4 regions of the Salmonella sp. GDC200615 genome follow, and region 1 is predicted to be linked to each of the others. Evidence: predicted binding sites of a transcription regulator. Region 1 holds the regulator's gene; each other region holds the start of a gene.
What was found. Region 1 encodes CRP, which controls carbon source genes, mostly activating them, when cyclic AMP is high. Its sites were predicted from a motif close to ATGTGANNNNNNTCACAT; they were not measured.
Positions count from the first base shown of each region.

Region 2: a site for CRP is predicted at 1,300-1,317, ahead of hpt (hypoxanthine phosphoribosyltransferase). Genes of this name have one in related genera too.
Region 3: a site for CRP is predicted at 1,473-1,490, ahead of udp (uridine phosphorylase). Genes of this name have one in related genera too.
Region 4: a site for CRP is predicted at 1,808-1,825, ahead of uxuA (mannonate dehydratase). Genes of this name have one in related genera too.

Region 1 is NZ_CP192247.1:415,337-418,514, reverse strand. Features, by position in the region: gene ACQ29O_RS01865 (phosphoribulokinase) at 1-489, shown strand, start outside; gene ACQ29O_RS01860 (OsmC family protein) at 585-989, opposite strand; gene crp (cAMP-activated global transcriptional regulator CRP) at 1,297-1,929, shown strand; gene ACQ29O_RS01850 (YccS/YhfK family putative transporter) at 1,978-3,178, shown strand, end outside.
Region 2 is NZ_CP192247.1:1,074,677-1,077,854, reverse strand. Features, by position in the region: gene can (carbonate dehydratase) at 1-578, shown strand, start outside; gene hpt (hypoxanthine phosphoribosyltransferase) at 636-1,172, opposite strand; gene ACQ29O_RS05035 (glucose/quinate/shikimate family membrane-bound PQQ-dependent dehydrogenase) at 1,378-3,178, shown strand, end outside.
Region 3 is NZ_CP192247.1:4,372,539-4,375,716, reverse strand. Features, by position in the region: gene ACQ29O_RS21210 (anaerobic sulfatase maturase) at 1-464, shown strand, start outside; gene ACQ29O_RS21205 (dienelactone hydrolase family protein) at 544-1,356, opposite strand; gene udp (uridine phosphorylase) at 1,615-2,376, shown strand; gene rmuC (DNA recombination protein RmuC) at 2,516-3,178, shown strand, end outside.
Region 4 is NZ_CP192247.1:4,038,080-4,041,257, reverse strand. Features, by position in the region: gene ACQ29O_RS19575 (fructuronate reductase) at 1-327, opposite strand, end outside; gene uxuA (mannonate dehydratase) at 438-1,622, opposite strand; gene ACQ29O_RS19565 (MFS transporter) at 2,027-3,178, shown strand, end outside.

The DNA of each region.
Region 1 (3,178 bases):
TTTTATGAAGGACTGCACGGCGGCGTCGTCACCCCGCAACATGATGTCGCGCGTCATGTTGATCTGTTGGTTGGCGTGGTGCCTATCGTCAACCTCGAGTGGATTCAGAAACTGATTCGCGACACCAGCGAGCGCGGACACTCCCGTGAAGCGGTGATGGATTCCGTGGTGCGTTCCATGGACGACTACATCAATTACATTACGCCGCAGTTCTCGCGTACCCATATCAACTTCCAGCGCGTACCGACCGTCGACACGTCCAATCCGTTCGCCGCAAAGGGTATTCCCTCGCTGGATGAGAGTTTTGTGGTGATCCATTTCCGCAATCTGGAAGGGATCGATTTTCCCTGGCTCCTAGCGATGCTCCAGGGCTCGTTCATTTCTCACATTAATACATTAGTGGTGCCGGGCGGCAAAATGGGGCTGGCGATGGAGCTGATTATGTTGCCGCTGGTGCAGCGATTAATGGAAGGCAAAAAAATCGAATAACCGTGGTGAAATGCCCGATGGCGCTACGCTTATCGGGCCTACGAGATAAAAACGGGTAGGCCGGATAAAGCCACGCCGCCATCCGGCATCACATGTTACGCCGCAATCACTTCATACGAATGGGTAATATTGACCGCTTTTTCCAGCATTAGCGCCACCGAGCAATATTTTTCCGCGGAGAGATCGACAGCGCGCGCGACGGCAGCCTCTTTCAGATCGCTGCCGGTAACGATAAAATGCAGATTAATGTGCGTAAACAGGCGCGGCGCGTCTTCCCGGCGCTCGGATGTCAGCTTCACTTCGCAGTTGGTGACATTCTGACGGCCCTTTTGCAGGATTGATACCACATCAATAGCGCTACATCCGCCAGCCGCCATTAATACCATCTCCATCGGACTCGGCGCTTTGTCACCGGAGTTACCATCCATTAAAATCTGGTGGCCGGAGGAGGACTCTCCGAGGAACGTGAGCCCTTCAACCCACTTTACACGCGCTTGCATATTTCGTAACTCCAATGTTTCAATTTTCCTGAAAGATTACGCGCATACAACAAAAGTCGCAATGGAAGGCGACCTGGGTCATGCTGAAGCGAGACACCAAGAGACACACGGCGAAAGCTATGCTAAAACAGACAAGATGCTACAGTAATACATTGACGTACTGCATGTATGCAGAGGACATCACATTACAGGCTACAATCTATTTTCGTAGCCCCCTTCCCAGGTAGCGGGAAGTATATTTTTGCAACCCCAGAGACAGTGCCGTTTTCTGGCTCTGGAGACAGCTTATAACAGAGGATAACCGCGCATGGTGCTTGGCAAACCGCAAACAGACCCGACTCTTGAATGGTTCTTGTCTCATTGCCACATTCATAAGTACCCGTCAAAGAGCACGCTGATTCACCAGGGTGAAAAAGCAGAAACGCTGTACTACATCGTTAAAGGCTCCGTGGCAGTGCTGATCAAAGATGAAGAAGGGAAAGAAATGATCCTTTCTTATCTGAATCAGGGTGATTTTATTGGTGAACTGGGCCTGTTTGAAGAAGGCCAGGAACGCAGCGCCTGGGTACGTGCGAAAACCGCATGTGAGGTCGCTGAAATTTCCTACAAAAAATTTCGCCAATTAATCCAGGTCAACCCGGATATTCTGATGCGCCTCTCTTCCCAGATGGCTCGTCGCTTACAAGTCACCTCTGAAAAAGTAGGTAACCTCGCCTTCCTTGACGTCACCGGGCGTATCGCTCAGACGCTGCTGAATCTGGCGAAACAGCCCGATGCCATGACGCACCCGGATGGGATGCAGATCAAAATCACCCGTCAGGAAATCGGCCAGATCGTCGGCTGCTCCCGCGAAACCGTTGGTCGTATTTTGAAAATGCTGGAAGATCAAAACCTGATCTCCGCGCATGGCAAGACCATCGTCGTCTACGGCACCCGTTAATTCCGTCAGAATGGCGCGTTTTATCATGCGCCATTTTTGTTTGCATCGATGTGGCGAAGACTGATTTATCACCCAGAGATTAATTACGCACTACGGCAAACGCTGGTGCTGTGTCTGCCTGTGGCTGTCGGTTTATTGATAGGCCAGCTACACCTGGGCTTGCTTTTCTCTCTCGTTCCCGCCTGCTGCAACATTGCAGGTCTGGATACCCCGCACAAACGTTTTTTTAAACGCCTGATCATCGGCGCGTCGCTGTTCGCCGGATGCAGTCTGGTAACGCAACTTCTGCTGGCGGAATCCATCCCCCTGCCGTTGATCCTGACCGGGCTCACGCTGGTGCTTGGCGTGACGGCGGAAATTAGCCCGCTTCACGCGCGGTTACTGCCAGCGTCGCTGATTGCCGCCATCTTTACCCTGAGTCTTGCAGGATACATGCCCGTCTGGGAGCCGCTGCTCATTTATGCGCTGGGCACGCTATGGTACGGCGTGTTTAACTGGTTTTGGTTCTGGCTATGGCGCGAACAGCCGCTGCGCGAGTCATTGAGTTTGTTATACCGTGAACTGGCCGATTATTGCGAAGCGAAATACAGCCTGCTCACCCAACATATCGATCCGGAAAAAGCGCTGCCTCCCCTGCTGATACGCCAGCAAAAAGCGGTCGATCTCATTACCCAGTGTTACCAACAGATGCATATGCTTTCGGCGCACAACAATAATGATTACAAGCGCCTGTTACGGGCTTTTCAGGAAGCGATGGATTTGCAGGAGCACATCTCCGTCAGCTTGCATCAGCCGGAAGAGGTACAGAAACTGGTAGAACGCAGCCATGCGGAAGAGGTGATTCGCTGGAATGCGCAAACGGTCGCCGCCCGTCTGCGCGTGCTGGCGGATGACATTCTTTATCATCGTCTGCCGACGCGCTTCTCCATGGAAAAACAGATTGGCGCTCTGGAGAAAATCGCCAATCAGCATCCTGAAAATCCGGTAGGCCAGTTCTGCTATTGGCACTTCAGTCGAATCGCCCGTGTGCTGCGTACTCAGCGGCCGCTGTACGCCCGCGACCTGATGGCCGATAAACAGCGTCGTTTGCCGCTACTTCCGGCGCTGAAAAATTATATGTCTCTTAAATCACCGGCGCTACGCAACGCCGGACGCATCAGCGTGATGATGAGCATCGCCAGTCTGATGGGCAGTGCGTTGCACCTGCCTAAACCGTACTGGATACTCATGACGGTGCTGTTTGTCACCC
Region 2 (3,178 bases), 660 kb from region 1:
TGGCGCAAGCGCAAAAACCGCGCTTTCTATGGATTGGATGTTCCGACAGCCGCGTTCCCGCAGAGCGTTTAACCGGGCTTGAACCGGGCGAATTGTTTGTTCACCGTAATGTGGCTAACCTGGTTATTCACACCGATCTGAACTGTCTCTCCGTGGTTCAGTATGCGGTAGATGTTCTGGAAGTTGAGCATATTATCATTTGCGGCCACTCCGGTTGCGGCGGTATCAAGGCTGCGGTAGAAAACCCTGAGCTGGGCTTGATTAATAACTGGCTGCTGCATATCCGCGACATCTGGCTTAAACATAGCTCGCTGTTGGGAAAAATGCCCGAAGAGCAACGTCTGGACGCGCTCTATGAATTGAACGTCATGGAACAGGTCTATAACCTGGGGCATTCCACCATTATGCAGTCAGCGTGGAAACGCGGTCAGAATGTGACCATTCACGGCTGGGCGTACAGTATCAATGATGGCCTGCTGCGCGATCTTGACGTCACCGCCACCAACAGAGAAACGCTGGAGAACGGCTATCATAAGGGTATTTCCGCCCTAAGTCTGAAATACATTCCCCACCAATAAGCCATTAGCTATAGGCCGGATAAGTCGCTTTAGCGACGCCATCCGGCATTTCTGCGCTTACTCGTCCAGCAGCACCACTTTACCAACATACGGTAGATGGCGATAACGCTGAGCGTAGTCGATACCGTAACCGACTACAAATTCGTCCGGAATCGAAAAGCCAACGAACTCAACCGGCACGTCCACTTCGCGGCGAGAAGGTTTATCCAGCAGCGTACAAATCGCCAGCGATTTCGGCTCGCGCAGGCCCAGGATTTCACGGACCTTCGACAGCGTATTACCGGAATCAATAATGTCTTCGACAATCAGCACGTCTTTACCACGAATATCTTCATCCAGATCTTTGAGGATTTTCACGTCGCGTGTGGTGGACATGCCGCTACCATAACTGGAGGCGGTCATAAAATCGACTTCATGAGGAACCTGGACTTCACGGCACAGGTCCGCCATAAACATAAATGAGCCACGCAACAGACCTACCAGCACCATTTCACTGCCGCTGTCTTTATAACGTTCGGTAATCTGACGACCCAGCTCGGCAATACGTGCTTTGATCTCCGCTTCGGGGATCATGACTTCAACAGTATGTTTCATATTTATAACCATATGATTTAAAAACAAATCACTCAATGCCGGTGACTAATAACGCCGCATTGACGCGCAAGGCACGTAGTATAACAGCAAACGTATTCATTCGCGGCATTTGATAAGAAAGCTCATTTTGTGATGACGATCACACATGTTAATTCCTATACTTAATTGCTACTAAAAAATTAACAATTTGGGATGGTGTCTTTTTATGGCAGAAAATAACGCACGATCGCCACGATTACTCGTGACGCTGACGGCCCTCTTTGCAGCACTTTGTGGGCTGTATCTTCTTATCGGAGGTGTCTGGCTGGTTGCTATTGGCGGTTCCTGGTACTACCCCATCGCGGGCCTCGTGATGCTGGTTGTGGCCGGATTGCTATGGCGCAGTAAACGTGCCGCACTGTGGCTGTATGCCGCCCTGCTGCTGGCGACAATGATTTGGGGCGTGTGGGAAGTCGGGTTCGACTTCTGGGCGCTCACGCCGCGTAGCGATATCCTGGTGTTTTTCGGCATCTGGCTAATATTGCCGTTTGTCTGGCATCGGCTGGTGGTTCCTTCCAGCGGCGCAGTGGCGGCGCTGGTCGTGGCGCTGCTGATTAGCGGCGGCATTCTGACCTGGGCCGGCTTCAACGACCCGCAGGAGATCAACGGTACGCTTCGCGCCGACGCCACGCCCGCCGCAACAAGTTCGTCGATCGCCGACGAAGACTGGCCGGCCTATGGACGTAATCAGGAAGGCCAACGCTATTCGCCGCTGAAACAGATCACTGCGGATAACGTTCACCAACTGAAAGAAGCGTGGGTCTTCCGCACCGGCGATCTGAAACAACCCAACGATCCGGGCGAAATCACCAACGAAGTGACCCCGATTAAAGTCGGCGATACGCTTTATCTGTGTACAGCTCACCAGCGTCTGTTCGCGCTGGACGCCGCCAGCGGTAAAGAGAAGTGGCATTTTGATCCTCAGTTGAAGACCGATTCGTCTTTCCAGCATGTGACCTGCCGCGGCGTCTCTTATCATGAGGCCAAAGCGGATACCGCCTCGCCGGAGGCCATCGCCGACTGTCCGCGCCGTATTATCCTCCCGGTCAACGACGGTCGCCTTTTCGCGGTGAATGCCGAAACCGGCAAGCTGTGTGAAACCTTCGCCAACAAAGGCGTCCTGAATCTGCAAACCAATATGCCGGATACCACGCCGGGACTGTATGAACCGACGTCGCCGCCGATTATCACCGATAAAACAATTGTCATTGCCGGTTCGGTCACGGATAACTTCTCTACCCGCGAAACGTCCGGCGTTATCCGTGGTTTTGATGTTAATAGCGGTAAACTCATGTGGGCCTTCGATCCGGGGGCGAAAGATCCGAACGCGATTCCAGCCGATGAGCACGCTTTTACCTTTAACTCGCCGAACTCCTGGGCGCCTGCCGCCTATGATGCGAAACTGGATCTGGTCTATCTGCCGATGGGCGTGACCACGCCGGATATCTGGGGCGGTAACCGCACGCCGGAGCAGGAACGTTATGCCAGCTCCATCCTGGCGCTGAATGCCACCACCGGGAAACTGGCCTGGAGTTATCAGACCGTCCATCACGATCTGTGGGATATGGACCTGCCGGCACAGCCGACGCTGGCGGATATTACCGTTGACGGTACTACCGTTCCGGTTATCTATGCGCCAGCGAAAACCGGTAATATCTTTGTGCTGGACAGACGTAATGGCGAGCTGGTCGTGCCCGCCCCGGAAAAACCGGTCCCGCAGGGCGCGGCAAAAGGCGATTACGTCGCCAAAACTCAGCCGTTCTCTGATTTAACCTTCCGCCCGAAAAAAGATCTCTCCGGCGCGGATATGTGGGGCGCGACCATGTTCGACCAACTGGTGTGCCGCGTCATGTTCCACCAGTTGCGCTATGAAGGTATCTTCACCCCGCCGTCCGAGCAGGGGACATTGGTATTCCCTGGCAACCTGGGGATGTTTGAATGGGGCGGTATTTCCGTCGATCCAGACC
Region 3 (3,178 bases), 700 kb from region 1:
ATGCCTTCGCGTTGGAGTCGAACGGCGATCTCTACAACTGTGACCACTTTGTCTACCCGGAGCATCTGCTGGGGAATATCCACCAGCACAGCATCAAAACCTTAAATAATAGCGAGCGGGCTATTGCGTTTGGCGAGGCCAAGCGGGAGACCCTGACCGCCGATTGTCGTCGCTGTGACTACCGCTTTGCGTGTCATGGCGGCTGTCCGAAGCATCGCTTTGCCGTCTCGCCGTCCGGTCATCCTGCGCATAATTACTTGTGTGCGGGCTATAAACATTTTTTCCAGCACGTTACGCCGTATATGAATGTCTGGCGGGAGCTGCTGGCGCAAGGCTATCCGATGGCATCGATCATGCGCTGGCTGGCGCAGGACGCGCGTAAAGACACAGGAGCCGTCAGTCGTAACCATCTCTGTCCCTGCGGCAGAGGCAAAAAATATAAAAAATGCTGTGGTAAAGCATAGCTAACGTGGCGATGACGATTTGTTGAGCCTACACCGACTCCGGTCTCGTAGGCCCAACAAACATCGTAATGCGCTGTGGTTAGCCTTTTTTCCCACCGTACTGCGCGAACCATTCCAGCATTCTTTGCCAGCCGTCTTTCGCTGAGGCTTCGTGGTAGCCCGGACGATAATCGGCATTAAACGCGTGCCCTGCATCGGGATAGACCACGATTTCCGCCTTCGCATTAGCGGCGCGTAGCGCCTGACGCATGGTTTCCACGCTCTCCTGTGGAATACTGGTATCCTGCCCGCCGTATAAACCCAGTACCGGCGCGTTAAGATCGGTGGCGATGTCAACGGGATGCTTCGGCGAATTGAGTGACGTGTCGCCCACCAGCTTGCCGTACCACGCTACCGCCGCTTTTAACTGAGGGTTGTGCGCGGCGTACAGCCAGGTAATTCGGCCTCCCCAACAAAAACCGGTGATCATCAGCCTATGCGCATCCCCGCCGTTGCGCGAAGCCCAACTGGCGACGTGATCCAGGTCGGCAAGGACTTGCGAATCCGGTACTTTAGCCACCAGCCCGCTCAATAATGTGGGTATATCGGCGAAATCATTGGGGTCGCCTTCGCGGAAATAGAGTTCTGGCGCGATAGCGAGATAGCCTTCCAGCGCCAGTCGTCGGCAAATATCGCGAATGTGTTCATGTACGCCAAAAATTTCCTGTACCACAATGACCACAGGCAGCGCGCCGTCGCTCGCTTTTGGTCTGGCGTAATAGGCTGGCATATCGTCGCCCTGAGAGGGGATCGACGTTATCCCCGCGCTAATGGCCCCATCAGGCGTATGAATCATCGTAGGGGCAAGTGGGGAAGCTGCAGGTGCAAAGCCGGATGGATGTGTCGTTGTCATGGTATTCTCCGTACCCTTAAAAAATAGCGCAATCTTAACTATAGACAGTGTGTAACAAACCACATTGCCTTAAAGCGGCTATCTTTTGTGCAATGCCTGGCGATATTGATTATTTATTGTGATGAACATCACTTTTTAATGGTAAGCGAGTGCAATTGTTTTACGTCATAGTGATGGCTGTCACGAAAATATCTTTATGCCTTAGGTAAAGTGTCTCTTTGCTTCTTCTGACAAACCCGATTCACAGAGGAGTTTTATATGTCCAAGTCTGATGTTTTTCATCTCGGCCTCACCAAAAACGATTTACAAGGGGCCCAGCTCGCCATCGTCCCTGGCGATCCTGAGCGTGTGGAAAAGATCGCCGCGCTGATGGATAAGCCGGTTAAGCTGGCATCTCACCGCGAATTCACCTCCTGGCGCGCTGAGCTGGATGGCAAAGCAGTTATCGTTTGCTCTACCGGTATCGGCGGCCCGTCTACCTCTATTGCCGTGGAAGAACTGGCGCAACTGGGTATTCGTACCTTCTTGCGTATCGGCACCACGGGGGCTATTCAGCCGCACATTAACGTCGGCGACGTTCTGGTAACGACCGCATCCGTACGTCTGGATGGGGCGAGCCTGCATTTTGCGCCGATGGAATTCCCGGCGGTTGCCGACTTTGCCTGCACCACTGCGCTGGTTGAAGCCGCGAAATCGATTGGCGCCACGACTCACGTTGGCGTAACCGCCTCTTCCGACACTTTCTATCCGGGTCAGGAACGTTACGACACCTATTCTGGCCGCGTTGTTCGTCGCTTCAAAGGCTCTATGGAAGAGTGGCAGGCGATGGGCGTGATGAACTACGAAATGGAATCCGCTACGCTGTTAACCATGTGCGCAAGCCAGGGTTTACGCGCAGGTATGGTGGCGGGCGTTATCGTCAACCGTACCCAACAAGAGATTCCGAATGCGGAAACGATGAAACAAACTGAAAGCCACGCGGTGAAAATCGTCGTGGAAGCGGCCCGTCGTCTGCTGTAATTCTCCTCTCTTTTGCAAAGGCCGACGCGTTCGGCCTTTTCTTTTTGCGTGGCGCCTCGCAGGAAATCCCTTTTAAACTGGACGTTTATACAGCACAATTCTATTTTGTGCAGGACAGTGTGGTTCCAGGAGAGGTGTTGTGAATATTACTCTTATGATAAGCGCCGTCGTGGCGCTGGCGGCTGGGGCGGTGATTGGCTGGCTGGCGACGAAAGCGCACGCCGATCAAATCCGCGTCGATCTTATCGAAGAACGGCGTGAGCTGGATATCGAACTTAGCGCGGCCCGGCAGCAATTAGCGCAAGAAGCGCACTGGCGCAGTGAATGCGAGTTACTTAATAACGAACTGCGTAGCCTGCACAGTATCAATACCTCTCTGGAAGCCGATCTGCGTGAAGTCACGACCCGTCTGGAAGCGACTCAACAACACGCGGAAGACAAAATCCGTCAGATGATCAACAGCGAACAGCGTTTAAGCGAGCAGTTTGAAAATCTGGCGAACCGTATTTTTGAACACAGTAATCGTCGCGTAGACGAACAAAACCGACAAAGCCTGAATAGCCTGCTGACGCCGCTGCGTGAGCAACTGGACGGTTTTCGCCGCCAGGTTCAGGAGAGTTTTGGCAAAGAAGCGCAGGAGCGGCATACGCTGGCGCACGAAATTCGTAATTTGCAGCAGCTTAACGCGCAAATGGCGCAGGAAGCGATCAACCTGACGCGCGCCCTGAAAGGGGACAATAAGGCGCAAGGAAACTGGGGCGAAGTTGTGCTGGCGCGGGTGCTGGAGGCATCCGGACTGCGT
Region 4 (3,178 bases), 1.0 Mb from region 1:
ATGGCCGTCGAATTCAGGGTGCAGCGCTTCTTTCATTGAACCGATAATTTTCAGTTCGGTGCTTTCTGCGCCGCGTTCTGCAACGGTGTACAGCAGATTTTGCGCTTTCAGGTTCGCGATCAGCCGCGCGTCGTTACCCGGCATCAGGTTCACTTCACAAATGCCCCAGTCGCTGTCGCTCTTTTCCAGTAAATGATGGGTAAAGAGCGCCTGGTGCGCGCGGTGAAACGCCCCGCAGCCCAGATGCACAATACGGGATACCAGACGTGATTTGTCCCAGTTTGGGCGGGCGACGGAAACCTGGGCGGTGGCGATATTCTGTTCCATTGCAAACTCCTGTCATTCGACGTCTTCGCCCGCGATCTCCGGGGCGAGGCATGTTGCTATTGCATTGAGTAGGGGAAATCGCATGACGCGTCGCGCCATGCGAAAGAAGGTTATTTGCTAAAGAAAGCGCGCTGGATAGCCAGTTCGACGCCGCGGACTTCCGCAAGCCCTTTCAGACGGCCAATGGCGGAATAACCCGGATTCGTTTTCTTCTTCAGATCGTCCAGCATCTGATGACCGTGGTCCGGGCGCATTGGGATCAGATCGTCGCTACCTTCGGCTTTACGACGGTGCTCTTCTTCCACAATCGCTTTAACGACTTCATACATATCCACATCGCCGTGCAAATGGGCGGCCTCGTGGAAGGTCTTCGGATTCTCTTCGCGCAGCGTAGAGCGCAGATGCGTAAAGTAGATGCGCGGACCAAACTGTTTGATCATATCAACCAGATCGTTGTCGGCGCGCACGCCGTAAGATCCGGTACACATGGTGAAGCCGTTCGCCATGCTATTAACGGTTTCCACCATCCATTGCATGTCTTCAATGGTAGAGACAATGCGCGGCAGGCCGAGAATAGGGCGCGGCGGATCGTCAGGGTGAACGGCCATACGCACGCCAACCTCGTCGGCAACCGGAATAATGGCTTTCAGGAAATAGGCAAAATGTTCACGCAGTTTTGCTTTATCGATATCTTTATACGTCGCCAGGTGTTGACGGAACTGATCCAGCGTATAGCCTTCTTCCGCGCCAGGTAAACCGGCAATAATGTTGCGGGTCAGACGTGCTTTGTCTTCCTCGCTCATGGTGGCGAAACGTCGCTCTGCCTGAGCAATTTCTTCTGCCGTATAGTCGGCTTCTGCTCCCGGACGCTTCAGGATATGCAGTTCGAACGCGGCGAATTCAATCTGGTCAAAACGCAACGCTTTTGAACCATCCGGCAATACGTATTCCAGATCCGTACGTGTCCAGTCCAGCACCGGCATAAAGTTATAGCAAACCGTATAGATACCGCATTGCGCCAGGTTACGCAGCGTTTGCTGGTAGTTTTTGATCCATAAATCGTACTGACCGGTGTGGGTTTTGATATCTTCGTGGATAGGTACGCTCTCTACCACAGACCACTCCAGACCCGCCTCTTCAACGATAGCTTTACGTTTCTGGATCTCGTCTATCGACCAAATTTCTCCATTCGGGATATGGTGTAACGCCGTTACCACGCCGGTTGCGCCAGCCTGGCGTACATCTGACAGCGTTACCGGGTCGTTAGGTCCGTACCAGCGCCAGGTTTGTTTCATATCTCGTTTCCTCTTCTTGCGATAACGTCTTCGTGGTTGACCCATTGCCAGCCAACATCGAAACGTGCTTTGTAAACCCGTTCTGACCCCTAAATTCAACCAAAATTTTTCTCATGTCAACCTTATTGTCTAAATTGGCTAACCAAATCACAAATATCATCATTCACGGTCTGCCAATTTTATTTATTTGATCTGTGCCAATTTTTGCTGGGTGAAAAGCATTCACCATTCAACTTGAAATGAGTTGATGTATTTATTTCAAGAATATTAAGGGCGGGAGTTGCCGCCAGATTTTGACCGGTCCGGATGAGAAAATATTGATTGGTCAACCAATTTTTGTGATTTCAGTTTTCCCGCTACAGGTCAGACGGCGCGGAGCTAATGTTTTTTAACGAGGCTTTATCATGAAGATGACAAAATTAAGATGGTGGATTATCGGCCTGGTCTGCGTAGGGACCATCGTAAACTACCTGTCCCGTAGCTCGCTTAGCGTTGCGGCGCCAGCGATGATGAAAGAACTCCATTTTGATGAGCAACAATATTCCTGGGTGGTGAGCGCCTTCCAGCTTTGTTACACCATTGCGCAGCCGATCACCGGCTATTTGATGGATGTCATCGGACTGAAAATCGGCTTCTTTATCTTTGCCTTGTTATGGTCGCTGATCAACATGGCGCACGCGCTGGCCGGCGGCTGGATAAGTCTGGCATTTCTGCGTGGTCTGATGGGGCTAACCGAAGCGTCAGCGATTCCGGCCGGGATTAAAGCCAGCGCCGAATGGTTCCCGACGAAAGAACGCGGTATTGCGGGGGGACTGTTTAATATCGGTACTTCGATTGGCGCGATGCTGGCGCCGCCGCTGGTGGTCTGGGCGATGCTGACCTTTGCTGATAGCGGCATCGGTACTGAAATGGCGTTTGTGATTACCGGTGGGATCGGCGTGCTGTTCGCCATCACCTGGTTCCTGATTTATAACTCGCCAAATAAACACCCGTGGATCACCCACAAAGAGCTGCGTTATATCGAAGACGGCCAGGAAAGCTATCTCCAGGACGATAATAAAAAACCGGCCGTTAAAGAGATCGTTAAAAAGCGTAACTTCTGGGCGTTGGCGATTACCCGTTTTCTGGCTGACCCGGCATGGGGAACGCTGAGTTTCTGGATGCCGCTGTATCTGATTAACGTGATGCATCTGCCGTTAAAAGAGATCGCCATGTTTGCCTGGCTGCCGTTCCTGGCGGCGGACTTTGGCTGCGTTGCAGGCGGTTTCCTGGCGAAGTTCTTCATGGAAAAGATGCACATGACCACGATCAATGCGCGTCGTTGTAGCTTTACCATCGGCGCTGTTTTGATGATTTCGATCGGTTTTGTCAGCATTACGACTAACCCGTATGTCGCCATTGCATTGATGAGTATTGGCGGTTTTGCGCACCAGACGCTGTCTACCGTCGTGATTACCATGAGCGCTGACCTGTTCAAGAAAAATGAGGTCGCGACGGTTGCCGGTCTGGCAGGATCTGCGGCATGGATGGGACAGTTAAGCTTCAACCTGTTTATG